Regions from separate parts of the Klebsiella sp. HN106 genome, predicted to be linked through region 3. Evidence: predicted binding sites of a transcription regulator. Region 3 holds the regulator's gene; each other region holds the start of a gene.
What was found. The regulator CRP, encoded in region 3, controls carbon source genes, mostly activating them, when cyclic AMP is high. The targets are predictions, from matches to a motif close to ATGTGANNNNNNTCACAT.

Region 1 (7,988 bases), on a different contig from region 3:
TGACTGGTAAAGAATTTGAGGCATGACGTATACAACGTTAAACTGCCTGCGCTAATAATTTGACAACAGGAATATGGATCGTGACTAAAATCAAACTTCTGGCACTTGGTGTGTTGATTGCGACTTCAGCATCCGCCGTACACGCTGAAGGGAAGTTCACTTTAGGGGCGGGTGTAGGCGTCGTTGAACATCCGTACAAGCAGTATGATGCTGATGTTTACCCGGTGCCGGTGATTAATTACGAGAGCGATAACTTCTGGTTTCGTGGTTTAGGCGGTGGTCTTTACCTGTGGAATGATACCAACGATAAGCTTTCCGTGACCGCCTACTGGTCGCCGATGTACTTTAAGCCAGGCGACAGCGATAGCGAGCAGATGCGCCGTCTGGATAAACGTAAATCCACGGTGATGGCAGGACTTGCGTACGAACACTATACGCAGTACGGTTTCCTGCGCACCGCGCTGTCAGGGGACACCCTGGATAACAGCAACGGTATCGTATGGGATCTGGCCTGGCTATATCGCTACACCAACGGCAATCTGACGCTTACGCCGGGTATTGGCGTTGAATGGAATAGCGATAATCAGAACGAGTACTACTATGGTGTTTCGAAGCATGAGTCGAATCGCAGCGGCATGCGCAGCTACGATCCGGACAGCAGCTGGAACCCGTACCTCGAGCTGTCGGCAAACTATCGTTTCCTCGGCGACTGGAGCGTATACGGCGTGGCCCGCTACACTCGCTTGTCTGACGAAATCACCGATAGTCCGATGGTGGACAAATCCTGGAGCGGTCTGATTTCAACCGGGATCACTTACTCCTTCTGATAGTGCTTTATTACAGAGCAATTTGTGCATCAAAACAGGGCGTAATGCCCTGTTTTGCATTACGGTGGTGCAATCAAACGACAGGAGGCAGTCATGGCACAAAGGACAATCAGTTTTGGTGAGCATCCAGCGGTTTCCGTCATAGGGCAGGGGACCTGGTACATGGGCGAAAACCCGGCGCTGCGCGTTCAGGAGTCTGCTGCACTACGCGCGGGCATCGATCTTGGGCTCACGGTGATCGATACGGCGGAAATGTATGCTGACGGCGGCGCCGAAGAGGTTGTCGGCGAAGCCATTCGCGGCCAGCGCGAGCGCGTGGTGCTGGTGTCTAAAGTGTATCCGTGGAACGCTGGCGGTCGCAAAATAGCCAGCGCCTGCGAAGCCAGCCTGCGCCGTCTGAAGACCGACTATCTCGATCTCTACCTTCTGCACTGGCGCGGCGACTACGCATTGCAGGAGACGGTGGCAGGTATGGAAGCGCTCGTTGCGCAGGGCAAAATTCGTCGCTGGGGCGTATCGAATCTTGATTACGCTGATATGCAAGAACTCTGGCAGGTTGACGGCGGCGAGCAGTGCGCAACTGACCAGGTACTCTATCACCTGGCTTCTCGCGGTATTGAACATGATTTGTTGCCATGGTGCCAGCAGCAGCGGCTGCCGGTGATGGCCTACTGTCCGCTGGCCCAGGCCGGCCGTCTACGCAATGGACTTTTAAATCATACCGTTGTGAAAAATATTGCGCAGGCCCGGGGCGTAACCGCCGCGCAGGTGCTTCTGGCGTGGGTTATCAGCCATCAGGGGGTACTGGCGATCCCGAAAGCATCGAGTATCGAACATGTTGAGCAAAATGCTGCGGCGCTGGACATCGAGCTAACCGCTGAAGAGAGGGCGCTGCTGGAAAAAGCTTACCCGGCACCGGGAAGAAAAACACCGCTGGATATGGTCTGAATAGGGTATAAAGAAAAGCCCCGACTCTGCGGGGCTCCGGTCGCGAGCTGCCACCAGGCATGAATACGATCGCAATCAGTGCGTCAGGCCGGGCAAAGCGTCAGCCGCCGCCCGGCAGAAATACGCGCACTAGATTTTAACCCGTATGCGCTCCTTCAGTGCGTTAGCGTTTCACCACGCGAATGGTTTGCGCCAGGCGCGAAGGTTTCTCTTCGCTGGCCTTCTGCGATTCGGTTACGCAGCAAGTTTCTACGCAAACGAAGGTTTTGTAGCCATCATCGGGCATATCGCCCATGCTGACGGAAAGGGCCGGTCCCGGGTTCCAGCCAACCACGTTGCTGTTGTGATGATGGACGACATCGATGTTGCGGCTGAGCGCATCATCGTGAATGACGCTGCAGGTTTCTGCATTCAGATAGACGCGGTCGGTACGATCCGGGAAAGTTTCAGTGCCGTTGCTTAATACGCCTTCTTCGGCATTTTTCACTTTATCAATATAACGGTCGCCCAGACCGCTGACCTTCACTGCCGCAATGTCACCGACGTTGAAATAGGTGTGAAGGGCGGAAGTGGTTTCAAATTCGCCGTGCGCTTCCAGCTCAATTTCGCAGGTTTTACACAGTTTGAAACGCGCTAACAGGGTGAACTCATGCGGCCAGTACTGGCGAGTGGCATCGCTGCTTTTTAGTTCAAAGGTCAGCACCACGCCGTTATCGTCTTCATCGTGGCCTTTCAGGGCCCACGGCAGATTGCGGGCAAAACCGTGCGACGGCAGACCCTGCTGAGCTGATGGGCCAAACCATGGCCAGCAAATCGGCACGCCGCCGCGCAGGGCAACGCCATTTTTGAATGGGGTATTGCCGCTGAGCCACAGGACCTCTTCTTCGCCTGCGGGCTTCCAGGAGAGCAGGTGAGCGCCCTGGAAAGCCACGGAAGCTTTAACCTGCGGATGATCAACCACGATCAGTTCCAGGTCATCAAGCTGGCGACGGGAAAGGACAGGGGTAAGCTGTTCGATAACCGGGAGGGCAAAAATTTTATTAATCATTACGCAATCCTTTTTACCCTAAATAATTCGAGTTGCAGGAAGGTGGCAAGTGAACGACAAATTCGTCAGGAACGAATTTGAACAACCGAAGATGGCCTTCGGTCAGGGACATGGATGTCCCTGATTCATCCCGATGAGCTTACCGTAGTAAGTGATTCGGGTGAGCGAGCGTAGCCAACACATCTGTAACTTGAAGTATGACGGGTATATTTTTAGGCAAAAAAAAGAGCGACCGGAGTCGCTCTTACAGATTACGGTCTCATCTCAACTTATTTGGAGATGTGAGCAATCAGGTCCAGAACCTTGTTGGAGTAACCAGTTTCGTTATCGTACCAGGAAACCAGTTTCACAAAGTTGTCGTTCAGAGCGATACCCGCTTTAGCATCGAATACGGAAGTGCAAACTTCGCCGTTGAAATCGGTAGAGACAACGTCGTCTTCGGTGTAGCCCAGAACGCCTTTCATTGCGCCTTCGGAAGCAGCTTTGATTGCTTTCTTAATTTCTTCATAAGAAGCAGCTTTTTCCAGACGAACGGTCAGGTCAACAACGGATACGTTCGGAGTCGGAACGCGGAACGCCATACCGGTCAGTTTGCCATTCAGTTCTGGCAGTACTTTACCTACAGCTTTAGCAGCGCCGGTAGAGGACGGGATGATGTTCTGAGCTGCGCCGCGGCCGCCGCGCCAGTCTTTATGAGACGGGCCATCAACGGTTTTCTGAGTAGCGGTAGTGGCGTGAACAGTAGTCATCAGACCTTCGATGATGCCGAAGTTGTCGTTGATAACTTTTGCCAGCGGAGCCAGGCAGTTGGTGGTGCAGGAAGCGTTGGAAACGATGTCCTGGCCTTCGTATTTGTCAAAGTTAGCACCTTTAACAAACATCGGAGTGTTGTCTTTGGACGGGCCAGTCAGAACGACTTTTTTCGCGCCAGCGGTGATGTGCTTACGAGCGGTTTCGTCGGTCAGGAAGATACCGGTTGCTTCAGCAACAACGTCAACACCCACTTCGTCCCACTTCAGGTTAGCCGGGTCACGCTCAGCGGTAACACGGATTTTTTTACCGTTAACGATCAGATGACCGTCTTTCACTTCAACGGTACCGTTGAAACGGCCGTGAGTGGAGTCATACTTCAGCATGTAAGCCATGTAGTCAGCGTCTAACAGGTCGTTGATTGCAACGATCTCGATGTCAGAACGTTCCTGAGCAGCACGGAAAACAATGCGACCGATACGGCCAAAACCGTTGATACCTACTTTGATAGTCATATATTCCACCAGCTATTTGTTAGTGAATAAAAGGTTGCCTGTAAAATTACAAAAACCTTACGCAGCGTCAAGCGGAATCGTGTCAATCATTGCGACAAATCAATCCGGAGCATGCCTTTGCGCGGTTGATTTATCCCACTTTCCCTTTGAGCCCAATTCCATATGGGGGCTGCGCCCGGAATTTTAAAGGTCATTTGAGATAAAAATGTGATATTCATCACAATTGTGTGGCTGCCTTTTGGCGTCGCCTAAGTTTAGAACAAAAGTGCACGCTTCATTGTTAATATTTTGTTAGAATTAAGCCAAAAAAGTTGTCCTTTCACAGCGAGAAGCAAGCCAATGTCGAATAAACCCTCTTCGGACGAGCTCAAAAAAAATTTGAGCGAGATGCAGTTTTACGTGACGCAGAATCACGGTACTGAACCGCCGTTCACCGGGCGGCTACTCCACAACAAACGCGATGGCGTCTACCACTGCCTGGTATGCGACGCGCCGCTGTTTAACTCGCAATCCAAGTATGATTCAGGCTGCGGTTGGCCGAGCTTTTATGAGCCGGTAAGCGATGACGCTATTCGCTATCTTAACGATTACTCCCACGGTATGCAGCGCACGGAAATTCGCTGCGGAAACTGCGATGCTCACCTTGGACACGTCTTCCCGGATGGCCCGCAGCCTACCGGTGAGCGTTTTTGTGTTAATTCGGCCTCTTTAAGCTTCACCAATGATGAAAATGGTGAGCAAACCAAGGGTTGAAAAAACGATTCAGCAAATTATTCCAACACGGGGCGGGAGAACGATGGAAATTGAACGGATTATCGACGGCATGACGCCGGAAGTGTATCAGCGTCTGGCGACGGCGGTGGAGCTGGGAAAATGGCCCGACGGCGTGGCGTTAACAGCCGAGCAGAAAGAGAACTGTCTGCAGCTGGTGATGCTCTGGCAGGCCCGATATAACGTAGACGCGCAGCATATGACCATCGACACCAACGGACAGATGGTGATGAAGAGTAAACAGCAGTTGAAAGTGGACTTCGGTATTTCGCCGCAACCTATCGCGACGTTTAAATCCTGAGCCTGAACGGCCCGGCCAATTGAACGCCGGGCTTAGCGTCAGCTGAGCGTTATTTCTTGTTCATCATCGCTTTTAGATCGGCGAAAGGGGTATATTTCGCTTCGCCGACGCTTTTCTGCGCATCTTCGCCGGCCACCACCGTTGAACCATACTGATCGGCCTCGGTGTATTTTGAGTGTTCATGATCGTGGCAGTAGAGGCACAGCATCTCCCAGTTGCTACCATCTTCCGGGTTATTGGAGTGGTCGTGGTCGATATGATGTACCGTCAGTTCACGCAGATTCGAATAGACAAACTCACGCGAGCAGCGTCCGCAGACCCAGGGGAAGAGCTTCAGCGCTTTTTCGCGATATCCGACTTCCAGACGGGCGTAGTTTTTCGGGATATAAGCCATAATACCCATGCCTTCTGTTGCAAATGAAAAGCTGCGCCGGAGCTGGCGCAGCGGAATGTGCTTATCATAACCTATTGTGCAGGCGGTGACATCGCGCAGATCAGCGTTTGATCCCCAGGGATTCGGCCAGCTGTTTCGCTAGCTGGTTTTGATCATCGGCGCCGTACTCCCAAAACATCGCGCCTCCCAGTCCTTTGCTCTTGATATAGTCGGCTTTGATCGCCACCGAACGCGGGTTCTCATAGGAGAGGGCAAAGAGCGCTTTACCGTCGGAGGACGTTACCGACAGCCACGGCACTTTCGCTTCATCATCCCAATGCTGAGTAAAGCGCTTCTGCGGATCGTTGATGAACTTCGCCACGATATCGTTATATTTCACGTAGGTATCTTTTGACAGATCGACGCCTAGCGTTTTGAACAGCTCGACCTGCTGCGGCTCAAAATAAGGCTGCGTTGCCGGATTTTTCTGCGCATCCGGTTTGCTCCAGTCAATGCCCGGCTCGACGGCGCGTTTCGGTACCCGCCCATAGAAACCAATCCCCAGGTTCATCTGGCTGGGCTTCAAACCCGCCGCAAGATAGTTGTTGACCACGAAATCAGCGCTGTACTTATCGGCTTCTGCGACCGTCGGCCATTGAGAGGAGTCGTACAGGTTGGAATTGAAGTACTGGGTGCCGTAAGCCATGTCGTAGGTCATCAGGTTGATGTAGTCGAGCGAGGGGGCTATCGCTTTGACATCCACCCAGCTCTTCGGACTCTCCGCGTTAGCGCCCACGGCGATGGTCACCAGTTTTTTATTGCCCACCGCCGCGCGAAGCTCTTTCAGCAGGGCGGTAAAATTATCGCGATCGGCCGGTTGGCTGTCGACCAGTCCCCATGCGCCGTTGACCGGATACTCCCAGTCCAGATCGATACCATCAAGACCATATTTTTCAATGATCTCCTGCGCCGACTGAATAAACAGCGCTCGGGTTTCTTTTGTCGCCGCCGCGCCGGAGAATCCGCGCGCTCCCCAGCCGCCGACGGAAAGCAAAACTTTCAGGTTCGGATTCTGCTGGCGCAGATGCGGGATTTTCTGCAAATCAGCCTGCACTTTTGGCGACAGCCAGATTTGATGCAGCCTGCCGGGGTCTTTCAGGGCCGCGTTGGTTTCACCTTTTTCGTCGTTATAGATCAGACCAAACGAGTAGTTGAGATGGGTAATCTGCCGGACGTCAAGTTTATCGATATTGCCGCCAGGTCCGGCAGTGACGTCGCCGCCGCCGTTAAAGTAGCCGACGGACATCAGGGTATTAGCAGAAACGACGCTCGCGAAGAGCAGGGGTAAAGCTGCCAGTAAAGGCAAAAGTTTCATAGCAAATCCTCTTTGACAGAAAAGTGACTTAGTAAAACAAACACGCCACGGAAATGGCGTGGCGAAAAAACAGCTCGTACAGGCTAGCATCTTCCATTGCCCAAAACTGCGAAGGGGTTCACGCTGCATCAGCGAAGCCGCGCCATGCCAACGCCATAAGCTTTCCTTCACATCTCTCCCCGCCATCCATTTTGCCGTATTTGTGATCTAAGTTGTGAAATGCAGATCAATATCTGTGTTTTAAAGATTTAATGTTGACCTTAAAGATTTCGTGGTTAAGTATTGCTCCCACTGATGCAAAACCACAAACAAAGGAAGACGCAATGAAAGCACTGGCAAGATTTGGTAAGGCCTTTGGCGGCTATAAGATGATTGATGTTCCGGAACCGGTCTGCGGTCCGGATGATGTGGTGATTGAAATCAAGGCGGCAGCCATTTGCGGCGCGGATATGAAGCACTACAACGTCGATAGCGGATCCGACCAATTCAACTCCATTCGCGGCCACGAATTTGCCGGTGAAATCGTCCGGGTCGGCGAAAAGGTTAAGGACTGGAAAGTGGGCCAGCGGGTGGTTTCTGATAATAGCGGGCACGTCTGCGGCGTGTGTCCGGCCTGCGAACAAGGTGATTTTCTGTGTTGTACAGAAAAAGTTAATTTAGGTCTTGATAACAATACCTGGGGCGGCGGGTTTTCGAAATACTGCCTGGTGCCGGGGGAGATCCTCAAAATTCATCGCCACGCGCTGTGGGAAATCCCGCCGGGCGTTGATTACGAAGAAGCGGCGGTGCTGGATCCTATCTGTAACGCCTATAAATCTATCGCTCAACAATCCAAATTTCTCCCCGGTCAGGACGTGGTGGTTTTCGGTACCGGTCCGCTAGGCCTCTTTGCCGTACAGATGGCGCGCATCATGGGGGCCGTCAATATCGTGATGGTCGGGCTGGAAGAGGACGTCGCGGTGCGTTTCCCCATCGCTAAAGCGTTGGGCGCGACGGCGGTGGTCAACGGTTCGAGCGAAGATGTGGTTGCGCGCTGTCAGGAAATTTGCGGCAAAGATAATCTCGGTCTGGTTATCGAAT
Region 2 (7,988 bases), on a different contig from region 3:
ATATCGATTGCAGTATTGAGTGTCAGGGTATGGATCACGACATTGCTCCTTCGATCCGAAAATTACAGTTGTCCTTCACAGCCGCAAACGTGAATGACTTTGCGTACGATATCCTTCATCGCCGCTTTTGCCGGTTTCATATAATGACGCGGATCGTTAGCGTCTGGATTTTCCTCGAAATAGTGCTTCAGGGCATCGGAGAAGGCGATTTTCAGCTCGGTGGCGACGTTGACCTTGCACACGCCCAACGAGATTGCCCGGCGGATATCGCTATCGGCCAGACCCGATGCGCCATGAAGAACCAGAGGAACCTCAACGCGATCGCGAATGGCGGCGAGGCGGTCAAAATCGAGCTTGGGTTCTGCAGCGTACATGCCGTGGGCAGTACCGATAGCGACCGCCAGCGAGTCGATACCGGTGCGGGCGACAAATTCACGCGCCTGTTCCGGGTTGGTATACAGCGCATCTTTTGCATCGACCACGAGATCATCTTCCACACCGCCCAGGCGACCAAGCTCGGCTTCGACGCTGGCATCATAACGGTGGCTCAGTTCAACCACGCTCTTGACTAACGCGACGTTTTCTTCAAAAGGTGCGTGTGAACCGTCGATCATGACCGAGCGGATACCGGCCTGTACTTTACGTGTGATATCGGCCAGATCTTCATGGTGATCGAGGTGGACCGCTAAAGGGAGATCCCAGATCTTAGCCAGATCGCGAGCGATCGCCACCACGTTACCGGTTCCTGCATAGCTATAAGTTCCAGGGGTGCCGGCAAGGATCAGCGGAGAACGCAGCTCGGCCGCCGTCTCTACCACCACCTGCATCGTTTCCAGGTTGTGGATATTAAAGGCCGGAACAGCGTATCCAAGCCGCTGAGCTTTCAACAGCATGTTTTTACTCGAGATAATGTACATTCTTGCTCCTTAACTTTCATTTTGTAAATTTATTTGTTACTTACGCCTTCGTTTTGAAAGTAATGTAGCGATCGCTACGTTTTGTTGTTGTGATCAATCGCACACTACTGTGATGTTATTTTAAAAATGAAAGTTATATGCTCTTGTTTGTTTTCTTTTTTAAAAGTATCTTAAAAAGCGTGATTAAACATAACCTACTGAATTAAATAATTTTAATTCGCTATTGAATGCTTAAAGAAGGCCTGGCGTTTGACAATGCAGCGGGGAAATTTAAAAATGAAAGTTATTCTGGGAGAAAATAAGAAGGCACAACACTGTGGCAAAACCGTCTACAAGTCTGCTGAAAAGGCGCCTGGACATCGCGGAGATCGTGCGCAAAAACGGAGAGATCAAAGTCGACGATCTGGCTGAAATGCTGGCTGTATCTGGGGTAACGATCCGTAATGACCTGAACTACCTTGAACAGCAGGGCTACCTTAAGCGCTCGTTTGGCGGCGCAATTTACACTTCCCAGGCCGGGACCCCGATCGCCTTGGCTCAGGAGGCTCCGGTAGTAACGGATAAAGCCCTGGAGACCGAAATGGCTCGCCAGATCGCCGTGCAGATCGAAGATAGCGAAACGCTCTTTCTGGGGCAGGGGTCGATCTTACGCAAAGTGATCCCGTTCCTTGCTGGCTATGACGAGCTTTGTCTGCTGTTAAACGACCTGGCGCATGTGCCGCTGGCGCAGGAGTTTCTGAATGGGGAAACCGTGCTGCTCGGCGGCGTACTCGGGAGCAGCGGCAAAATAGTCGAAGGCGATCTGGCGCTGAACGCGCTGGGTCAATATCGCCCCTCACGAGCGCTGATCGCTGTCGACCACATTGCGGAAGATGGCACCTTGAGCGTCAGACAGGAAGCCAGCGCTCGCCTGCTGAGCGAAGCGGTGGCGCAAAGTGAGAGGGTGATTGCGGTCGTTGCGCATCGTCCGGTGTATGGCGATAAACGCTACGCGATTGGCGACTTGCAGCAAATTAGCGGCATCGTGACGCCGCAGGTGGTCGCCGCGGAGTATCACGCCCGCCTTCTCGCCGCTGGCATGACTAACAGCTATACCAACAACGAGTGCCTGACATGGCTCAACCCTGCTTTGCAGAAGGCAAAGTAAAGGAGCGATGATGAATGTGACCATTTGCACCATCGGCGAACTACTGGTGGAGTTTCTGGCAAAAGAAGAGAACCAGGGTTTTTCTCGCCCGGGTGAATTTTGGGGGCCATATCCCAGCGGCGCCCCGGCAATTTTCGCCGATCAGGTGGCAAAGCTGGGGCTGGGCTCGGTGCTTTTCAGCTGTGTCGGCAACGATGCGTTTGGTGAAATGAATATCGCGCGGCTGGAAAGCGACGGCGTAAACGTTAATGGGATCGCCATACTGCAAAAGGCGACCACCGGCAGCGCTTTCGTGAGCTACCGTAGCCAGGCGCAGCGCGATTTTATTTTTAATATGCCGAACAGCGCCTGTGGTTTGCTAACCGCTGACCATATTGACGACCGTCTGCTTAACCAGTGCAATCATTTTCACATTATGGGCTCTTCGCTGTTTTCGTTTCGCATGATCGACGCGATGCGTAAAGCGATTGAAAATATTAAAGCGCGCAACGGCACGGTTTCGTTCGATCCGAATATCCGCAAAGAGATGCTCAACATCCCTGAAATGTCGCAGGCTTTTGAATATATCCTTGATTATACAGATATTTTTTTGCCCAGCGATGGCGAACTGGATTACTTTGGCCTCAACCCTGGGCGCAATGAGCAGGTGCTGGTGGATAAGCTTTTAAAGCGCGGCGTTAAGCACGTGGTAATTAAACGCGGCCCGCGCGGAGCGAGCTATTACAGCGCCAGAGAAACGCATCATGCTGCCGGTTTTCATGTCCCGGTTGTCGATCCGACGGGGGCCGGCGACTGCTTTGGCGCCACCTTTGTCAGCCTTTTCCTGTCCGGCGCATCGCCGCAGGAGGCGCTGAGATGGGCCAACGCCAGCGGCTCTCTGGCGATTACCCGGCGTGGGCCGATGGAAGGGACTTCCACCAAAGCGCAGATAGAGGGGTTTCTCAACGCGCATCAATAGCAGAGGTATCCCGCCCGAAGCATCACGAGCGGGATAAGTTGCTGAGCCGATCAGGTCACCGGCGCCGGGTTAAACACCGCCAGCTGATTGTGCAGGCCCCACTGATCTGAGAAAGTCTTCTTGCGGCCGCTGGCGACATCAAGAATAAATTCAAACAGCTTCAGCCCTACCTCTTCAATGGTTTCTTCGCCGGTGGCGATGGTTCCCGCATTGATATCCATTAGGTCATACCAGCGGTTTGCCAGCTCGGTACGCGTCGCCATTTTAATCACCGGTACGGCGACCAGGCCATACGGCGTACCGCGACCGGTAGTAAAGACCTGCACAGTGATCCCGGAGGCCACCTGCTGAGTACCGCAGACGAAGTCGCTCGCCGGCGTCGCGGCGTAAATCAAACCGCGTTTGGTCGGGCGCTGCCCCGGAGAGAGCACTTCGGCAATCGCGCTCTTTCCGGATTTAGCGATAGAACCCAGCGCCTTTTCTACAACGTTGGCCAGACCGCCTTTTTTATTGCCCGGGGAGGGGTTGGCGCTGCGGTCGGTTTTACCCATATCAAGATAGTTATCGTACCAGGCCATCTCCTCCAGCAGGCGTCTGCCGACTTCTTCGTTGATGGCGCGCGGCGTCAGCAGATGAATCGCATCGCGTACTTCGGTGACTTCGGAAAACATGACGGTCGCCCCGCAGCGCACCAGCAGATCGGAGGCATAGCCCACCGCCGGGTTGGCGGTCACGCCAGAAAACGCATCGCTGCCGCCGCACTGCATACCGACCACCAGTTCGGAGGCCGGGCAGGTTTCGCGCTGGCGCTGGTTCAGCTTCTCCAGATGGCGCTCGGCGACCTGCAGAATGTCATCCACCATTGATTTAAAACCGACGTGCTTCTCATCCTGCAGGCTGACGATGCTGGCGCTATCTACGGGAATGCTTTTTACATCGTCGGTGCCTTCCAGCAGGCGCTCCGGCTGCAGTTTCTCGCAGCCAAGGCCAATCACCATCACTTCGCCGCCGAAGTTTGGATTGAGGGCCAGGTTATGAATGGTGCGGATCGGAACGACCGCTGCCGGAGCGTTAATCGCCACGCCGCAGCCATAAAGATGGTTCAGACCCACGACGCCATCGACGTTGGGATACTTCGGCAGCAGATCGCGTTCGATAATTTTCACTACGTAATCGACGACTCCCGCCACGCAGTGCACGCTGGTGCTAATACCGAGCAGATTTTTGGTGCCAACGCTGCCGTCGGCGTTGCGATAGCCTTCGAAGGTATAGCCTTCCAGCGGCGGCAGCGGCGCCGGAACTTTGGTCGCCAGAGGTAAGGTGTGCAGAGGCGGCGCCTTCGGCAGTTCCACCAGCGATTCGTCAATCCAGCTGCCCTGCGGAATATCGCGTACCGCGTAGCCAATCACCTCGCCATAGCGGATGATTTCACCGTGTACAGGAATATCGACCAGCGCGACCTTGTGGCCTTGCGGGATATGCTCAACCAGCGTGAGCCCGTCAGGGAAACGCGTTCCGGCTTTTAAACCTCGATCGTTAACAATAATCGCCACGTTATCCGTTTCGTGCACTTTTATATAAAACGCCGTTGGCGATTCTTGTCTAATTTCAATGTCAGCCATTGTCCAGTATTCTCCAGCAAGGTGCGAATAATAAAATAAAACGTTTATACCCGTCATATTTCAAGCTGCATTTGCGTTGGCTTTCCTCGCTCACCCCAGTCACTTACTTTAGTAAGCGCCAGGGGATTCCCTGCGTTGCCGCCTTCATGCAACTCGAAATATTTAGGGTATATTCAATTTCTGATGCGCAGATTTGTGAAATAAAGAATGTCAGGTGTTTGAATTTGAAAATGTGATCTAAATCACCCATTGCTACGCAAGAGAACCCGCGCATGGGGGAAATCGCTGGAACTGTGGATCAGCGCCCATTGATTATTGCATTTGCACAACATTAGAGATAATTAAACGCCATTTACAGGTTGTATGCACAGTGTTTAACGGTCGCAAGCTGATTATACTGAGTCATGCTTGCAATGCGCCGGATGAGTAAATCGATACCTCCTGATATTGATTTCTGAATAATTAAGAATCACACCAAAATAAATAATGGAAGGTGTGTTGTACCTGAGGAATATGAGATGAGTCTGGATGCAACAATAGAACAGAAAAAAAGTGTGCCAACCCGCTATTTAATTCTGTTAATTATTTTTATTGTCACTGCCGTTAACTATGCCGACCGCGCGACGCTTTCGATCGCCGGTACCGAGGTGGCGAAAGAGCTGCAGCTGAGTGCGGTCTCAATGGGCTATATTTTCTCCGCTTTTGGCTGGGCCTACCTGCTAATGCAAATCCCCGGCGGCTGGCTGCTCGATAAATTTGGATCGAAAAAGGTCTACTCTTACAGCCTGTTCTTCTGGTCGCTGTTCACCTTCCTGCAAGGCTTTGTGGATATGTTTCCGCTGGCGTGGGCGGGCATCTCAATGTTTTTTATGCGCTTTATGCTGGGCTTCTCTGAAGCGCCATCTTTCCCGGCAAACGCCCGTATCGTCGCGGCGTGGTTTCCGACGAAAGAGCGCGGCACCGCATCGGCGATCTTTAACTCCGCGCAGTATTTCTCCCTGGCGCTGTTCTCGCCGCTGCTGGGCTGGCTGACCTTTGCCTGGGGTTGGGAGCATGTCTTCACCGTCATGGGCGTGATTGGCTTTGTGCTGACCGGCCTGTGGATAAAACTGATCCATAATCCCACTGACCATCCGCGCATGACGCAAGAGGAGCTGAAGTTTATCTCCGAGAATGGCGCAGTCGTTGATATGGACCATAAAAAGCCCGGCAGCGCGGCGGCCAGCGGTCCGAAGCTTCACTATATCAAGCAGCTGTTGACCAACCGCATGATGCTGGGCGTATTCTTCGGTCAATATTTTATCAATACCATTACCTGGTTCTTCCTCACCTGGTTTCCGATTTATCTGGTGCAGGAAAAGGGTATGTCGATTCTGAAAGTGGGTCTGGTCGCATCGATTCCGGCGCTGTGCGGTTTTGCCGGCGGCGTGCTGGGCGGCGTGTTCTCTGACTATCTGATTAAACGCGGTTTTTCCATCACCGTGGCGCGTAAGCTGCCGATCGTCCTCGGAATGCTGCTCGCTTCCACCATCATTCTGTGTAACTACACCAATAATACCGCGCTGGTGGTCACCCTGATGGCGCTGGCATTCTTCGGTAAAGGGTTTGGCGCGCTGGGCTGGCCGGTGATTTCCGATACTGCGCCGAAAGAGATTGTTGGCCTGTGCGGCGGCGTATTTAACGTATTTGGTAACGTTGCTTCCATCGTAACCCCGCTGGTTATCGGTTACCTGGTGAGCGAACTGCACTCATTCAACGCAGCGCTGGTCTTTGTTGGATGTTCCGCCCTGATGGCGATGGTTTGCTATCTGTTTGTGGTCGGCGACATCAAACGTATGGAACTGCAGAAATAATTAACGGTTAAGTGACAAGGTATAAGTGATGAATAACGATATCTTCCCGAATAAATTTAAGGCGGCCCTGGCGGCGCATCAGGTTCAGATTGGCTGCTGGTCCGCGCTGGCGAGCCCAATTAGCACCGAAGTTTTAGGCCTGGCCGGTTTCGACTGGCTGGTACTGGACGGCGAACATGCGCCGAACGATATCTCTACCTTTATCCCGCAGCTGATGGCGCTGAAAGGTAGCAACAGCGCGCCGGTCGTTCGCGTACCGACCAACGAACCGGTGATCATTAAACGCCTGCTGGATATCGGTTTTTATAACTTTCTGATCCCGTTTGTAGAAACGGAAGAGCAGGCGATTAACGCCGTTGCCTCAACCCGCTATCCGCCTGAAGGCATTCGCGGCGTATCCGTCTCGCACCGCGCCAATATGTTTGGCACCGTGCCGGATTACTTCGCGCAGTCGAACAAAAATATCACCATTCTCGTGCAAATCGAGAGCCAGCAGGGCGTGGATAACGTTGATGCGATAGCCGCCACGCCTGGCGTGGACGGTATTTTTGTCGGCCCAAGCGATCTGGCCGCTGCGCTGGGTCATCTGGGCAATGCTTCCCATCCGGAAGTTCAAAAAGCAATCCAGCACATTTTTGCCAGCGCGAAGAAGCACGGTAAGCCGAGCGGTATTCTGGCGCCGGTTGAAGCCGACGCGCGCCGCTATCTGGAATGGGGCGCGACCTTTGTCGCCGTCGGCAGCGACCTGGGCGTTTTCCGTTCTGCCACGCAGAAGCTGGCTGACTCCTTTAAGAAATAACCACCACCGAAACTAGAGAGATAAAGACATGACAATGAAAGTTGGTTTTATTGGCCTCGGTATCATGGGTAAACCAATGAGTAAAAACCTCCTCAAGGCGGGTTACTCGTTGGTGGTTGCTGACCGTAATCCGGAAGCGATTGCCGAAGTGATTGCCGCAGGCGCAGAAACCGCCGCATCAGCGAAAGCGATTGCCGAGCAGTGCGATGTGATCATCACCATGCTGCCGAACTCCCCGCACGTGAAAGAGGTCGCGCTGGGCGAAGGCGGGATCATTGAAGGCGCGAAGCCGGGCACCGTTTTGATTGATATGAGCTCCATCGCGCCGCTGGCGAGCCGCGAAATCAGCGAAGCGCTGAAAGCGAAGGGCGTCGATATGCTGGATGCCCCGGTCAGCGGCGGCGAACCGAAGGCTATCGACGGTACGCTGTCGGTGATGGTGGGCGGTGATAAAGCGATTTTCGATAAATATTACGATCTGCTGAAAGCGATGGCGGGATCCGTGGTACACACCGGCGAGATCGGCGCGGGCAACGTCACCAAGCTGGCCAACCAGGTGATTGTGGCGCTGAACATTGCGGCGATGTCCGAAGCGCTGACGCTGGCGACTAAAGCGGGCGTGAACCCGGATCTGGTTTATCAGGCCATCCGCGGCGGGCTGGCCGGGAGCACCGTGCTGGATGCCAAAGCGC
Region 3 (7,988 bases):
ATGGGGCGCACGGGCTCGCTGTTTGCTTATATGCACTATGGCGTGACGCCGGATATTCTGACCAGCGCCAAGGCGCTGGGCGGCGGTTTCCCAATCAGCGCGATGCTGACCACCCATGACATCGCCAGCGCGTTCCACGCCGGTTCTCATGGATCGACCTACGGCGGTAACCCACTGGCCTGCGCGGTGGGCGGAGCGGCGTTCGATCTGATTAACACACCGGAAGTGCTGGACGGCGTCACCGCGAAGCGCGAGCTGTTTGTTGAGCACCTTCAGCAAATTGACGCGCGGTTCGATCTGTTCAGCGATATCCGCGGCATGGGGCTGCTTATCGGCGCCGAGCTTAAGCCGCAGTATCACGGGAAGGCGCGCGATTTCCTCTACGCCGCCGCAGAGGCTGGTGTCATGGTGCTCAATGCCGGACCGGACGTGATGCGCTTTGTACCGTCGCTGGTGATTGATGATAGCGATATTGCTGAAGGCATGACGCGCTTTGCCCAGGCTGTTGAGCGGGTGCTCAGCGCTTAGTGGCGCGCAGCCAGATGCCATGATGCGGACGCTGACGCCATGCCACCGATGAAATCGTGTGCATGGTGTTCAGATGCCCGAGGATGCGCTGCAGATGCTGCTCCATTGTACTGAGCGGGCCGCGAGGAACCTCCGCATCCTGCGCCTCCATGATATTCACATCCCCTGCGCTGCCCGGCCCATCGGAATCCAGCCGCTGCTGGCAGCGCTGGAGCGCAATCTCGCAGGACTCCAGATAACGTTGCGCCAGATCTGGCGTGAGCATATTGTGCTCGCGCGCCAGGGTGGTCATGGCGTTGATATGCTCGACAATAAACTGGCTGTGGGTAACCCACAGCTTCATATCTTCCAGATAGTGCGAGTTAAAACCGGGTTCCTGCATTGCCTGATTCAGCGAGTTAAACAGCGCGTTATGCGCCTGGTTGACGCGCATTCGCTGATAGGCCAGCGCCGGGGCCTGATGGTCGTCGCTGAGGATCAGCCTGATAGCATCCTGATCGGCTTCCAGCGCATCGTGGGCATTTTTGCGCAGCAGGCCGCTTTGCCATTGCGGCCATAGCCAGACCATACCCCCGAAGGCGATCAGGCAGCCAATCAGCGTATCAATCAGCCTGGCAACGATAAACTGTTCGCCGTTCAGGGTGAGTAGCTGCAGGGTATACACTGCCGTTACCGTAAATCCGACCATCGCCCAGCCGTAGTTCTTGCGGATAATCAGATAGCTTAACAGCGTGATAAAGAGCATCGCGGTCAGCGTATAGCCTTCAGGGACGTGAAAGTGCAGCGTCAGTCCGGCAATGACCAGCCCGGCAATGGTTCCTGCAGCCCGGTGGACGATGCGTACTCGGGTGGCGCCGTAGCCGTTTTGCGTCACGAACAGAACCGTCATCAGGATCCAGTAGGGTTTTGGCAGGTTTAGCGCGCTGCCCATCAGGCTGGCGACGCTCAGCATCACGCTGATACGCGCCGCATTTCGTAAGGCCGGCGACTTAAGCGACAGATAGTTTTTCAGGGCAGGCAGCAGCGGCAGGCGACGGGTTTTATCCGCCATCAGGTTACGCGCGTACAGCGGCCGCTGGGTGCGCAGAACCCGGGCAATACGGCTGAAATGCCAGGCGCAAAACTGCCCGACCGGGTTATCGGGATGCTGCCAGGCGATTTTTTCCAGCGCACCGATCTGTTTATCCATCTGAAAGCGCTGAGGATAACGATGGTAAAGGAGATCGTCCGCCAGCACCCGCAGGCGGGCGGCAACGGTTTGCGCGTTCCAGCGAATCACCGCTTCCGCATGGCTGCGCTCCACCAGTTTTTGCACCTCTTCCGGCTGATGAAGGCTGACGGAAATATGCTCCTGCAGGTCCAGTCCAACCTGGAATGCGCGCAGCAGGCGTTTATGATCGCTGCGCTGGTTGGCCGCCAACATATGCATCTGCTGATAGCACTGGGTTATCAGATCTACCACCTTTTGCTGTCGATTAAGCAGCGGCGGCAACGATGTTGAGGGGTCCGTATGCTGGGTAAGCAGACTGTATTTGGCCTCGCAATAATTGGCCAGCTCGCGATACAGCAGACTTAAGGATTCGCGCAGCGGCTGTTCGCGCCAAAGCCAGAACCAGACCCAGTTAAAAACGCCATACCATAACGTCCCGAGCGCGTAGATCAGCAGCGGCTCCCAGATCGGCATGTTGCCCGCGAGACTGAGCGTAAATATAGCCGCGATAAGCGAGGCGGGCAGCAGCCTTGCGTGCAGAGAGCTGATTTCGGCCGTGACGCCGAGGATGAGCGCCAGACCCGTGAGGATCAGCGGCAAAGGTATTTCTCGCTGCAGAAGGAGTTGAACGATAAGGCTACTGCCGGCAAACAGGCAGCCGCCGATAATCAGGCGTTTAAAGAAACGCTTATGCGGTGTATCCAGCCCGGCAACGTTGCAGCAGGCGGGAACAAGAGAAAACAGCAGCCCCTGCTGTAGATGACCGAACAGAAGCCCTATCGCAACCGGCAGACACAACACCAGCGTTTGCCGCAGTGCATAGTTGACTTCCGGGTGGTAAATCAGCCTGCGCCACATGAGGGGAAAACAAAAACGGCGTATTGTCAGGCAATACGCCGTTTTACCGACTTAACGGGTACCGTAGACGACGATAGTTTTACCGTGTGCCGAGATCAGGTTTTGATCTTCCAGCATTTTCAGGATGCGGCCAACGGTTTCGCGAGAGCATCCGACAATCTGACCGATTTCCTGGCGGGTAATTTTAATTTGCATACCGTCCGGGTGGGTCATCGCATCCGGCTGTTTTGCCAGGTTCAGCAGCGTCTGGGCGATACGACCAGTCACGTCGAGGAAAGCGAGGTTGCCCACTTTTTCCGACGTAACCTGCAGACGGCGCGCCATCTGCGAAGAGAGACGCATCAGGATATCCGGGTTAACCTGGATCAGCTGACGGAATTTTTTGTAGGAGATTTCGGCCACTTCACATGCGGTTTTCGCACGTACCCAGGCGCTACGCTCCTGACCTTCTTCAAACAGGCCTAATTCACCGATGAAATCGCCCTGGTTGAGGTAAGAGAGGATCATCTCTTTACCTTCTTCATCCTTGATGAGTACAGCCACGGAGCCCTTAACGATGTAGTACAACGTTTCTGCTTTTTCACCCTGGTGGATCAGCGTGCTCTTTGATGGGTACTTATGAATGTGGCAATGAGACAAGAACCATTCAAGGGTAGGGTCTGTTTGCGGTTTGCCAAGCACCATGCGCGGTTATCCTCTGTTATAAGCTATCTCCGGGTGCCGACACTACACGGCATCCGGGCATGCAATCGTATTGAATCCCTATACCTGGGAATCCGGCTGAAAGTGTTCTGCAGCCTGTAATGTGAACTCCTCTGCATACATGCAGTACATCAATGTATTACTGTAGCATCCAGACTGTTTTAGCATAGCTTTCGCCGCATGTCTCCTGGTGTCTCGCTTCAGCATGACCCAGGTCGCCTTCCGTTGCGAGAATTGTTATCTACGCGTAATCTGTCAGGAAAATTACAGCCCTGGAGTTAAATTTATGCAAGCGCGAGTGAAGTGGGTTGAAGGGTTAACCTTCATCGGTGAGTCGGCTTCTGGCCACCAGATTCTGATGGACGGTAATTCCGGGGATAAAGCGCCCAGCCCGATGGAAATGGTGCTAATGGCGGCAGGCGGGTGCAGCGCGATTGACGTGGTTTCCATTTTGCAGAAGGGGCGTCATAACGTCACCAACTGCGAAGTTAAGCTGACCTCGGAGCGTCGCGAAGAGGCGCCGCGTCTGTTTACCCATATCAATCTGCACTTTATCGTGACCGGTAAGGAGTTAAAAGACGCGGCCGTTTCCCGCGCCGTTGACCTGTCGGCGGAAAAATACTGCTCGGTGGCGCTGATGCTTGAGAAGGCGGTAAACATTACTCACTCTTATGAAGTGATCGAAGGATAAACGGAACCGACCCCGGTAGGTTATGTTGCCGCCGGGGCGATCGCAGCTAGCTTATTTTCTTGCCTTCCATCAGCCGTTCAACCAGCGGCGCCATAATCAGCTCCATCGCCAGCCCCATTTTTCCGCCCGGTACCACCAGCGTGTTCATATGTGAGATAAACGAACCCTGAAGCATCGCCAGAAGCCACGGAAAATCGATATTTTTCAGGTTGCGGAAATGAATCACCACGAAGCTTTCATCCAGGGAAGGGATGGCTTTGGCCGCAAAGGGATTGGACGTATCCACCGTGGGGACGCGCTGGAAGTTGAGATGGGTGCGCGAAAACTGCGGGGTGATAAAGTTGATGTAGTCCTCCATCGAGCGGACCACCGAGTCCATCACCGCCTCCCGAGAGTGGCCGCGTTCGCTGGTGTCGCGGATAAGCTTCTGGATCCACTCAAGATTGACGATGGGCACCACGCCGACCAGAAGGTCGACATGGTTTGCGACGTTGTGCTGCGGCGTCACGACGCCGCCGTGCAGGCCTTCGTAAAAGAGGACGTCAGTCGGCTCGGGCAGCGGCTGCCAGGGCGTGAAGGTCCCCGGAACCTGGTTCCACGGCACGGCTTCGTCATAGGTATGTAAATACTTGCGCGACTGGCCTTTGCCGCTTAGCCCATACTCAGAAAACGTCTGTTCCAGCAGGCCAAAGTCGTTGGCCTCTGGGCCGAAGTAGCTGATATGTTTGCCCTGATCCCGCGCTTTGCGGATCGCCATGTCCATTTCCGGGCGGGTGTAGCGGTGAAAGCTATCCCCTTCGACTTCAGCGGCATGCAGATTCAGCTGGGCGAAGATTTTGCGGAAAGCGAGGCTGGTGGTTGTGGTACCCGCGCCGCTGGAGCCCGTGACGGCAATCACCGGATGTTTGGCAGACATAACAACTCCCTGGATAAACGATAGTGTGTGCCGCCTTAGCCGTGAAACTGCTTGCGGGGCATGATGTTGACCGTCTCGTGCAGCTCTGACCATACCAGCACGGCCTCTCCGCTTTTTAGCTGCTGTTTTACATCAGAGACTTTATCAACCAGCGAACGTTCATGTTCACCATAATCGGTGCCTTCGCGCAAGACAAAACTTTCGATCAGGCTATCCAGCGTTTCGGGAGCGAGCTCTTGCCAGGGTATGATCATAATTTTCCTCCTAACCAGCGGGTTAGCCAATCCGGAATGCGTCTTTCAAGCCACATCTCTGGCTTACGCAAGGTACCGCCGACGAACCCAACGTGCCCGCCGTGCTCCGTCAGCTGATACTCGACATTCGCCGGCAATTGTTCCTGCGGCGGTATCGAGTGATGGTCCATAAAAGGGTCGTCTTTTGCGTGAATAATCAGCGTGGGCTTCGTGATATCGCTTAAGCGCGGCATGGCGCTGCACTGGCGATAATAGTCCAGCGCATCGGCAAAACCGTGGATCCTCGCGGTGATGCTGTCGTCAAATTCGCGGATACGGCGCATGCTTTTTAGCTGACGTAAATCGACGGGCAGAGAGCCAGGATAGGCTTTTAGCTTACGTGCGGCGTTGGCTTTTAGCAGATTAAGCAAATAGCGCTGATAAACGCGTGAGAAACCTTTATCCATATGATAGCTACAGGCTTCCAGCATAAACGGAGCCGAGACGATTACCGCGGCATCGACCGGAATGTCGTCGCCTTCTTTTGCCAGCAGGCAGCCCAGCATATTGCCCCCGAGCGAATAACCTACCGCTGCGGTCGGTGCCGAACCGTATTCGCGCTGGAGCCAGCGCAGAAACCAGGAGCCGTCTTCCGTTTCGCCCGAATGGTAGATGCGGTTATTTCGGTTGGGTTCGCCGCTACAGCCGCGAAAATGCATCACCACGCCCAGCCAGCCGCGCTGCATTGCCGCATGGATAAGTCCGTGTGCGTAAGGGCTGTGCAGGCTGCCCTCCAGGCCATGAAATACCACCAGTCTGGGTTTATGGCGTGCCTGAGAAGGATCTTCACTCCAGGCCAGATCGACAAAGTCGCCATCCGGCAGTTCAAGACGCTGCCAGTGGGGAGTGAAACGGAGTTTGCGACGGATTAGCCGCGGCAACATGGTTTGCAAATGACGATTACCTACGCCGCGCATCGGATGAAACTGCTGCGAGTCGTTTTCCGGGGGCGTCATTTCTGTAGGAGTGATATCAACCATAGCACCAGAGCAATTAATAATCTTTATCCATACTATACCGCGCATGAAGTACGCAGGTTAGCCAATATGTGGTCTTGCGGCTAATCGGTAGGCAGGTTACGTGTAAAAAGCCGCGGAGAGAGAGGTAAACAGGCGGGTTTCCCCGCCTCGCTGTAGCGCATGTTGCCGCTAGCCTTCCTGCAGCATCTGCTCCAGCTGTTCCTGCGCATCCAGCCAGGCCATTTCACACTCTTCGAGGCCGGACTTTGCGCTGGCCTGCTGCTGTAAACATTCGGTAAGCTCTGCTTTACGGCTTTGATCGTACAGGCCGCTGTCGCCGAGCTTCTCTTCCGCCTGCGCCAGCTGGGCGTTGAGCTTCTCCATCTCTTTTTCCAGACGGATAATCTCTTTACGCAGCGGCTGGGTTTGCGTACGCAGCTCGGCTTCGCGGCGTTTCTGATCTTTACGCGCCTGGGCGCTGTTGCCGTTTTCTTTCGGTTCTTCCGATGCCTGGCTTTCCTGCTTTTGCGAGTCGCTCAACCACTGCTGGTAATCTTCGAGATCGCCGTCGAAAGGTTCGACTTTGCTATCGTGCACCAGATAAAGATCGTCGGTAGTGGAACGAATCAGATGGCGGTCGTGGGAGACCACCACCAGGGCGCCTTCAAAATCAATTAACGCTTCAGTTAGCGCCTGGCGCATGTCGAGATCGAGGTGGTTGGTCGGTTCATCAAGCAGCAGCAGGTTAGGGCGTTGCCAGACGATCAGCGCCAGCACCAGGCGCGCCTTCTCGCCGCCGGAGAAACGCTTTGTCTCTTCGTTGACTTTGTCGCTCTGGAACCCGAAACCGCCCAGATAGTCGCGCAGTTTCTGCTCCAGCTCCTGCGGCGCCAGGCGGGCAAGATGCTGGAGCGGGGATTCGTCCGCGCGCAGGAATTCAAGCTGGTGCTGAGCAAAGTAGCCAAGCTTGATGCCTTTCGCCAGGCCAATTTCACCGCGCAGCGGCTGTAGCTCGCCGGCCAGCAGCTTAATCAGCGTGGATTTACCTGCTCCGTTACGCCCCAGCAGACCGATGCGCGACCCTGGAACCAGATTCAGCTTGATCGAATCGAGAATGACGCGCTCGCCATAGCCGGCGCTGACTTTTTCCATCTTCAGCAGTGGATTGGGCAGGCTTTCCGGCGCACGGAAGCTAAAGTGGAACGGATTATCAACGTGGGCAGGGGCGATGAGCTCCATACGCTCGAGCATTTTGATACGGCTTTGCGCCTGCTTGGCTTTGGTCGCTTTCGCGCGGAAACGATCGATATAGCTCTGCAGATGGGCCACGCGCTGCTGCTGGCTCTCATACATCGCTTGTTGTTGAGAAAGGCGGGTTGCGCGCTGCACTTCGAAAGAGCTGTAGTTGCCGGTGTATTCGAACATCGTTTGCTGTTCGATATGAATAATTTTGTCGACGATTGGGTCAAGGAAGTCGCGATCGTGGGAGATCAGGATCAGCGTGCCGCTGTAGCTTTTGAGCCACTTCTCCAGCCAGATTACCGCGTCGAGGTCGAGGTGGTTAGTCGGTTCATCAAGCAGTAGCAGATCGGAACGGCAAATAAGCGCCTGCGCGAGGTTAAGACGCATGCGCCAGCCGCCGGAAAAGTCGCTCACCGGCCTCTCAAGCTGTTCATTGCTGAAACCGAGGCCGTGCAGCAGGCTGGCCGCGCGGGATCTTATGGTCCAGGCATCGATGGCATCCAGCTTACCGTGGACCGTCGCAATGGCATGTCCGTCATTTCGTTCGTTGGCCGCGTGCAAATCCGCCTCCAGCTTGCGGAATTCGCGA
Region 4 (7,988 bases), on a different contig from region 3:
GTAATGTTATGGCGTTTGAGAAAGGCGTACAGCTCGGTAGAGTAAATCGCCACCAGAATTGCGGTAAAGATCCCCTGGCCGGAGAAGTAGGCGGTAGAGATCTGGCCATCTTTCAGCGGCGCGGCCACCAGCAGAAACGACATCAGCGACAGCATCCCGGCGGTCAGCGAGTCCAGGTTATGGTGCTTCGCCAGGCTGGCGGCGATCCCGACGGCGATAAACAGCGTCATCACCCCCATGCTGAAGTTAAACGGCAGCATCAGCGCATCGCGATGATCGAGCGAAAATTGCAGCCAGGCGCGGGCAAAGCCCCACGTCGTATCCGGGGAGAACGGGGGGAAGATAAACACCAGCAAAAACGAGCCAACGATCATAAAGGGCAGGGCGGTAATGAAACCGTCGCGGATGGAGGTGACGTATTTTTGCTGGCCGATCGCCCCCGCCATAGGCGTGATCTTCTGTTCAATCACGGCGATCAGCTTCGCGTACAGAGAGCTCATGATCTTTCCTTAATTTTTGTTATCGATAAGGGAAAGCGCGAAATCCAGCACGGCGCCGCCTTTCTGCATGCCGTAATCCATCATGTTGATGGGTTCCACGCGGATCCCGTATTTATCAGCCTGTTTTTGCAGATCTTTCTGCATGTATTTCACCTGCGGCCCCAGCAGGACCACCTGGTAATGGCCGACCTGTTGATCGAACTCCGCGACGCCAAAGGCGTTGATCTCTACCGGCAACCCGCGCTGCTCGGCCTCGGCGATCATTTTTTTCACCAGCAGGCTGGTGGACATGCCCGCGGAACAGCACAACATTATCTTTTTCATATATCGCTCCTGATGAGTGGGATGCGCCGACTATAGTCACAACGGATATAAAACGGAAAGCGCTTTCCGTTTGTGGATTTATTTATTGTGACCACGATCACCTATGACGGGCTTTTACTTTACACAGGAGTGCGCGATCATCCTGGCGACTACTCTCTTCTGAAAGGCAGGATTATGAACATTCAGTTAATGAATGTTGCCGTCGATATCATCGAGCAGCGGCTGGCACCGCTGGCCAACGTTCTGACGCGCAATAACCACATTACGGCGATGCGCGACAGCTTTGCGCTGGCGATGCCGTTTGTGATCGTCGGAAGTTTGCTGGTGCCGATTTTGTTTCCGCCCGTTTCCATCGACGGCGCATCGGCCTTTGGCCAGTTCTATTTCCAGCTGCGGCCTATTCTGCTGCCGACTTTTGAACTGACTATCGGGCTGGTGGCGCTGATTGTGGCCTTCGGCGCCAGCGCCAGTCTTGCCAAGCAGTACCGGCTACCGGAGCGGCTCTGCGGGCTGACCGGCTGCCTGGCGTTTTTGCTGTTTATCGGCTTTCGCGACAACGGCGCGACCAATATTTTTCTTGGCGGAATGGGGATTTTTACCGCGCTGATATCGAGTACTTACTCCATTGAAATTGTACGCTTTTTCTATAAGAAAGGCTGGTGCATCCGCCTGCCGGAAGAGGTACCGGTGATGACCCGTAACGGCTTTCAGCTACTGATTCCGCTGCTGGTGGTGATGCTCTCTATTAGCGTCATTAACGCGCTGCTGTTGCAAAGCACCGGGCGCATTTTACCGGAGCTGATTAGCGAAGCGGTGCGGCCGCTGGTGGTGGCCTCCGATACCCTAACCGCGGTTTTAATATCGTTATTTATCTGCAACCTGCTTTGGTTTGTCGGTATTCACGGCGCGCTAATTATCACCGGGATTATGAACCCGTTCTGGATGACCTATCTGTTTGAAAACCAACAGGCGCTGGCCGCCGGTTCCGCCACGTTACCGCATATTTACCTGCAGGGATTCTGGGATTTCTACCTGCTAATCGGCGGTATCGGCTCGACGCTGCCGCTGGTTTTTATGGCGATGCGCAGCCGTTCCCGGCAGTTGAAAAGCGTCGGGAAAATTGGCCTGCTTCCCTCGCTGTTTAACATTAATGAGCCGATATTGTTCGGCTTTCCGATTATCATGAACCCGGTTTTTCTGCTGCCGTTTATTTTTGTGCCGCTGATAAATGCCTGTATCGCCTGGTATTTAACCCATTTGGGGATTCTCGACCGGGCGGTGGCGATGCTGCCGTGGTCGATGCCGGCGCCGCTCGGCGCGGCGTGGTCAGCCAACGGTAGCTGGAAAAACTTATGCATGTGCCTGTTCGCTATTTTTAACGCCTGGATGCTCTATCGCCCGTTCTTTAAGGTCTACGAACGCCAGCTTGCCGACGCTGAACGCTAAGCTTTTCGCCTGTCTGCCCCAGCCCGCCCTGCGCGGGCTTTTTTATTTCTGCCAGAATATGTGAACTCCATCACGAATATTTGCCCGCTATCGTTAAATTTGTGAACTCATCCGGCAATTACGGAAAGCGCTTTCCGTTTGTGGATGTACATTTCCTTTTTTGATCCGTAAATTTCCTCCCGTTCTCAGGCAGTGTTAATAAAAAAATAACCAAGGATAAAAAATGATCAGGCTAAATCATTCAATACCTCTGTCTTTACTTGCCCTTGCGGTGATGAGCGACTGCGCCAGCGCCGATCCGAAGTACGATTTTATGCTGCATGGCTATATCCGTTCAGGGATCCTTGCCAACGCCGACGGCAATCGCGCTGACTCCGTTGGCCTGATGCCGGACGGCAAGTGGCGTCTGGGCAACGAAGAAGATACCAAGATCGAACTGATCCCAACGGTGACGTTAACCTCGGACAGCGGCGTGGTGGCAAAAGTCCAGGCCAACATCACCCATCAGTCAAAATGTACCTCTGACTGGAACTGTCAGGACGACGACGGGCATGATGTGCAGTTCCGCGAAGGTTTTGCCGAACTGTCCAACCTCGACTTTGCCCCGGAGATGACCTTCTGGGCCGGTAAGCGCTACAGCAGCTCCAACACCTCCAGCCATCAGTTTGACTGGGAGTACATTCAGTACAACGGCACCGGCGGCGGCTTCGACAATATGGATCTTGGCTTCGCGCGCTTCGATGCCGGGGTTTACGCCTTCTCGCCGACGGACGAAACCAAAGCCTACCCGGTCGACAAAGGCGATCAGGGCTATCCGGATGACTACTCGCTCAACCTGTGGCTGAAAAAGATCGGCGGCACCGGCTTCGATCTTGAGCTGATTGGCCACCACATGAACCGCAACGAGAAGCACCCGACCTCGGCGGAAAAAGGCTACGGCGTGACCGGCGTTTACAACTTTGACGGCTTCTACGGCCTGACCGGCGGCTACTCTCGCGTGGTCTTCCAGTACGGACGCGGCCTGGCGGCGGGAGACTCGCTGGGTAAAAACGGCTGGGGCTGGGCAAACCTCGACGATACCCAGTCCTGGCGCGTGGTGCTGGATAACATGGCCTCGCTCGGCGACTGGGAAATCTCCACGTTTGCCTACTATCAGAAAGACAAAAACTACCGCTGGTGGACGGAAGACGCCGAAGGCTGGGGGCGCACCAGCTGGGTGGCGGGGATCCGCCCGTATCAGCAGATCACCAAAAACTTCGCCATGCAGTACGAGCTGGGCTACGAATATCTCGACGATAAAAACTACAAAGGCGTGGACGGCAAAGGCAAAGGCGGCCTGACTAAAGTGACCATCGCGCCGACCCTGACCTTTGATTCCGGCTTCTGGACGCGCCCGCAGCTGCGCTTCTTCGTCACTTACGCGAAGTGGGATAAGGGGGTCTCCGACGCGCTGGACGGCAACTACGACTGGAGCACCAATACCCTTTCCGCTGGTAGCTACTCGCGCAGCGGCGACACCGATACGCTGAACTTCGGCGTGCAGGCCGAAGTCTGGTTCTGAGGAGAGATACGATGATTAAGCCGGTGAAAAAACTGATGCTCGTCGCGCTGCTTTCGGCGCTGGGAAGCGCAGGCGCGATGGCCGCGGAGCAGTCGCACTTTGAACACTTTATTACCCGCGACGGCGCGACGTTAAAAGATGGCGACAAGGTGTTCCGCTTTGCGGGCATTCATGCGCCGGAGCTGCATCGTATTGAAGACGACGCGCGCGGCACCTGTAAAGCCGACTCGCGCGGCTGGGGGCAATACTTCCGCTGGCCGACGGCGGAGGAACAGGAAAACTGGATTAAAGCGCTGGTGCAAACCGGCGCCAGGGCGCAGCGGGTATACGTGCTCTCGGTGCAGCAGACGTTTGACGAGGCCTGCGGTCGCGAAACCCATATTCTGGCCCCGGAAACCGCCGACGGCATGCCGCGCCTGAACGAAAAGGCGATGCGGGTGTACGACAACATGATCGCCGAGGCGGACAAACAGGGTCTGCGCCTGATTCTGCCGTTTATCGATCACTGGTGGTGGTGGGGCGGTCGCGAGCAGCTGGCGGCGTTCTACCACGAAAAGCCGGAGGATTTTTACCGTACCGACAGTAAAACCTTCAAGGCCTATCTGGACGTGATTCGTCAGGTTATCACCCGTACCAACAGCGTGACCGGGCGCCCTTACTATGACGAAAAAGCGATTATGGCCTGGGAGACCGGCAACGAGCTGGAAGACACCAACGCGGCGTTCCTTCAGCAGACCGCCGCATGGATCAAAAAGTGGGCGCCGCATCAGCTGGTGGTAGATGGCACCTATAAGAAAATTAATGCGTTTGCGCTTAACGATCCCCATGTCGATATCGTCAGCAACCACTACTACACCAATGCCGATAACAACCATCCCGATCAGGTGAAAAAAGACCTGACGGCGGCCGCGGGTAAGAAAGTCTACATGGTGGGCGAATTTGGCCTGCTGGATGCGCAGCAGCTTAACGCCATTATGCAGTCGATCGTCCATAGCGAAGTCAACGGCGCGCAGGCGGCGGGCGGTTTAATCTGGGGCTTCCGCGGTCATCGTCACGATGGCGGTTTCTACTGGCATAAAGAGTCCACCGGCCACTACAGCTACCATTTGCCGGGCTTCCCGGTCGACGGTAAAGCCAATCAGGAGATGGAGGTGGTCGATCTGGTGCGGACCGCCGCGGCGCAGATGAACGGGCAGGAGAAAGCGCCGCCGCTGCCGAAGCCGGATGCGCCGAAGTTGCGGGCGACGGATTCACCGTTTGCGATCAACTGGCTGGGGGCGGCGGTAGGGCGCGCTTATGATGTCGAGCGCGCCGATTCGGCATCCGGACCGTGGAAGATCGTGGGGCGCGATATTTCGGACGGCGTAAACGAGTGGAACCCGCAGACAATGGATCTGTTCCGCGATGACTATCGCAGTCTGCAACTGGGGAATACGTACTATTACCGCGTCATTGCTAAAAACGAGAGCGGCAGTTCATCGCCTTCGAACGTGATTAGCGTGAAGCACACCCAGGCGAATCAGGCGCCGGAAGTCACACTGGTGGAAACGCTCACCACCAGCCAGGACCAGGGCGTGCAGCTCAGCGCGAGCTGGCGCGATGACGGGATGCCGGATGGCAACGTTAAGGTGAGCTGGAGCAACGGCGGCAACGCGCAGGCCCATATCTGCGCGACGGATAAAGCCGAAACCCGCGCCTGGTTTAGCGCCCCCGGTGAATACGCGCTGACCTCTAGCGCCGATGATGGTCTGCTCAAAAGCAGTAAAACCGTAAAGGTCACGGTGACAGAAGCCGTCGGGAAAGCGCCCGCTGATTACTGCCGTTTTAGCGGCGGGGTTGTGAACGTGACCGATGGCAAGATCGAGGCGGCGAAAAGCGAGAAAGACGCGCTGACGATTGACGAAGACGGCTTCCTCGGGCCGTTCGCCAACGACGGCGATAAGGTGAGCTGGCAGGTTGCCGCGCCGTGGGCCGGCAAGTATCAGCTGCAGGTGACGTTCAGCGGCAAATGGGGCGGCAAGAAAAACTCGTTTATCGTCAACGGCGGCGCGCCAATCGCGGTTGAATTCCCGCAAACCGATGAACAGGGCCAGCAGCTGCGGGTGCCGGTGGAGCTGAAGGCTGGCGATAACCGCATCGACTTCGGTAAATTCGCCGGCGACTGGGGCTACATGTTTATCAAATCGATTGAAGTGGTTGCAGAGTAGTGCTTATTGGCTGCGCCCGTTGGGCGCGGCCTTTTTTAACTTACAGGAGGCGTTATGACCCGGTATCAGTTTCCGGAAGGTTTTTTTTGGGGCGCGGCGGCATCCGGTCCGCAAACGGAAGGGATAAGCAACAAGCCGCATCGTTCTATTTGGGATAGCTGGTTTGCCGAACAGCCGGAACGTTTTTATCAGCAGATTGGGCCGCAAACGGTTTGCGACACTTACCATCAGTATCCCCAGGACGTGGCGTTGATGAAGCGGACCGGGTTCAACTCTTTTCGCACCTCGATTCAGTGGTCGCGGCTGATTGACGACTTCGAAACCGGCGCGCCCAATGCGGACGCGGTGCGTTTTTATCATGCCTACCTGGATGAGATGATTGAAAACGGCATCGAGCCGATGATCAACCTCTATCACTTTGACATGCCGGAAGCGCTGCAAAAGCAGTACGGCGGCTTTGAGTCGGCGCACGTGACCGATCTTTTCGCGCGTTTTGCCCGTACTGCTTTTGAGCTGTTTGGGCACAAAGTGAAATACTGGATCACCTTCAACGAGCCGATTGTGCCGGTTGAGGGCGGCTATCTGTATGACTTCCACTATCCCTGCAAGAAAGACGGCAGTCTGGCGGCGCAGGTGGCGTTTAACATTATGCTGGCCCACGCCAAAGCGGTGCGCGAGTTTCGCGCGCTGGCGCTGGAAAGCGAGATTGGCGTGGTGCTGAATCTGACGCCGTCCTATACCCGCAACGACAGCGCGGAAGACCAAAAAGCGGCGTGGTATGCGGATCTGTTCTTCAACCGCAGCTTCCTCGACCCGCTGGTGAAACATCAGTTCCCGAAAGCGCTGTGCGAAATTCTGGCCGCGCACGACTGTTTGCCGGAGGTGACAAAAGCCGACGTTGAGCTGATTACCGGATCGCGCGTCGATTTTCTCGGCGTTAACTATTACGTTCCGCGGCGGGTGAAAGCGCGCGAAAGCGACTATACGCTGGACTATTTCACCCCGGAGTTCTATTTCGAAAACTATGTGAATCCGCAAGGGCGTTTTAATCCTTATCGCGATAATAATGAGATTCTGCCGCAGGCGATTTATGACATTGCCGCCAATATTCGCGATAACTACGGCAATATAAAGTGGTTCCTCGCGGAAATTGGTATTGCGATGGATATCGAGTCGGAAGGCGAGCCGGGCGAGGATGGGGTGATTGACGATTCGTTCCGCATCGGCCTGATGGAAGAGCATCTGGTGCAGCTGCATCGCGCCATTGCCGACGGCGCGAACTGCTTTGGCGTGCATCAGTGGACCTTTATCGATAACTGGTCGTGGATTAACTCGTTCAAGCGCCGCTACGGCTTCTGGCGGCTCGACTTGCAAACCGGAGAGCGGCTGATAAAGCGCAACGCGCTGTGGTTTGCCGAACTGGCGACCAGCAACGGCTTCAGTTCTGATAAATAGCCCGGCAAAATCCCCCCGGAGGCGGCGCTTGACGCGCCTGTCCGGGCTACCAAACCGCACGAACTTGTAGCCCGGACAGATGCGCAGCATCGCCTCCGGGAAGTCATCCCCACCGGGGCTTCAGATGCCCTCCCCGGTGGCGGCTGACGCCTTACCGGGGCTACGAGGCCCCCACCGTCTGTGGACAGGTAGCCCGGCTAAGGCGTCAGCCGCGAGCCGGGGATTATTGGCGCGATTTGTTCATTTCCGCCAGCGAAGCTATCCAGTTCATCGCCAGCTGCGGCCATTCGGCGGCGGGCAGGCCCCGGGTCCCGCGAATACCAAATCCGTGTTTCCCCTCGGCGAACAGATGCAGCTCGGTCGGCACCTGCTGCGCGCGCAGGGCGTTAAACATCACCAGCGCGTTATCCACCGGCACGGAAGGATCGTCTACCGCGTGGAAAATAAAGGTTGGCGGCGTCTGCGGCGTGACGTTCTGCTCCGGTGAATAGCGAT

Region 1: the regulator CRP is predicted to act here: its motif matches at 4,294-4,311, upstream of msrB (peptide-methionine (R)-S-oxide reductase MsrB).
Region 2: the regulator CRP is predicted to act here: its motif matches at 4,875-4,892, upstream of garD (galactarate dehydratase).
Region 4: the regulator CRP is predicted to act here: its motif matches at 2,329-2,346, upstream of ACSIPU_RS18065 (maltoporin).

Annotation. Positions count from the first base shown of each region.
Region 1 is NZ_JBLURD010000012.1:44,884-52,871, forward strand. It holds gene ACSIPU_RS22445 (MipA/OmpV family protein) at 81-827, shown strand; gene ACSIPU_RS22450 (aldo/keto reductase) at 921-1,775, shown strand; gene ACSIPU_RS22455 (D-hexose-6-phosphate mutarotase) at 1,939-2,823, opposite strand; gene gapA (glyceraldehyde-3-phosphate dehydrogenase) at 3,093-4,088, opposite strand; gene msrB (peptide-methionine (R)-S-oxide reductase MsrB) at 4,428-4,841, shown strand; gene ACSIPU_RS22470 (YeaC family protein) at 4,885-5,160, shown strand; gene yajD (HNH nuclease YajD) at 5,210-5,554, opposite strand; gene ACSIPU_RS22480 (glycoside hydrolase family 18 protein) at 5,655-6,908, opposite strand; gene ACSIPU_RS22485 (zinc-binding dehydrogenase) at 7,232-7,988, shown strand, end outside.
Region 2 is NZ_JBLURD010000006.1:94,791-102,778, forward strand. It holds gene pfkB (1-phosphofructokinase) at 1-38, opposite strand, end outside; gene ACSIPU_RS16190 (tagatose bisphosphate family class II aldolase) at 63-917, opposite strand; gene ACSIPU_RS16195 (DeoR/GlpR family DNA-binding transcription regulator) at 1,270-2,064, shown strand; gene ACSIPU_RS16200 (sugar kinase) at 2,075-3,022, shown strand; gene garD (galactarate dehydratase) at 3,073-4,644, opposite strand; gene garP (galactarate/glucarate/glycerate transporter GarP) at 5,163-6,497, shown strand; gene garL (2-dehydro-3-deoxyglucarate aldolase) at 6,526-7,296, shown strand; gene garR (2-hydroxy-3-oxopropionate reductase) at 7,325-7,988, shown strand, end outside.
Region 3 is NZ_JBLURD010000011.1:165,061-173,048, forward strand. It holds gene argD (bifunctional acetylornithine/succinyldiaminopimelate transaminase) at 1-528, shown strand, start outside; gene ACSIPU_RS22105 (YccS/YhfK family putative transporter) at 518-2,596, opposite strand; gene crp (cAMP-activated global transcriptional regulator CRP) at 2,648-3,280, opposite strand; gene ACSIPU_RS22115 (OsmC family protein) at 3,585-3,989, shown strand; gene ACSIPU_RS22120 (phosphoribulokinase) at 4,036-4,905, opposite strand; gene ACSIPU_RS22125 (YheU family protein) at 4,941-5,159, opposite strand; gene ACSIPU_RS22130 (hydrolase) at 5,156-6,154, opposite strand; gene ACSIPU_RS22135 (ABC transporter ATP-binding protein) at 6,347-7,988, opposite strand, start outside.
Region 4 is NZ_JBLURD010000007.1:169,521-177,508, reverse strand. It holds gene ACSIPU_RS18080 (PTS cellobiose transporter subunit IIC) at 1-500, opposite strand, end outside; gene ACSIPU_RS18075 (PTS sugar transporter subunit IIB) at 510-824, opposite strand; gene ACSIPU_RS18070 (PTS cellobiose transporter subunit IIC) at 999-2,270, shown strand; gene ACSIPU_RS18065 (maltoporin) at 2,494-3,831, shown strand; gene ACSIPU_RS18060 (CBM35 domain-containing protein) at 3,846-6,038, shown strand; gene ACSIPU_RS18055 (glycoside hydrolase family 1 protein) at 6,093-7,493, shown strand; gene ACSIPU_RS18050 (alpha/beta hydrolase) at 7,717-7,988, opposite strand, start outside.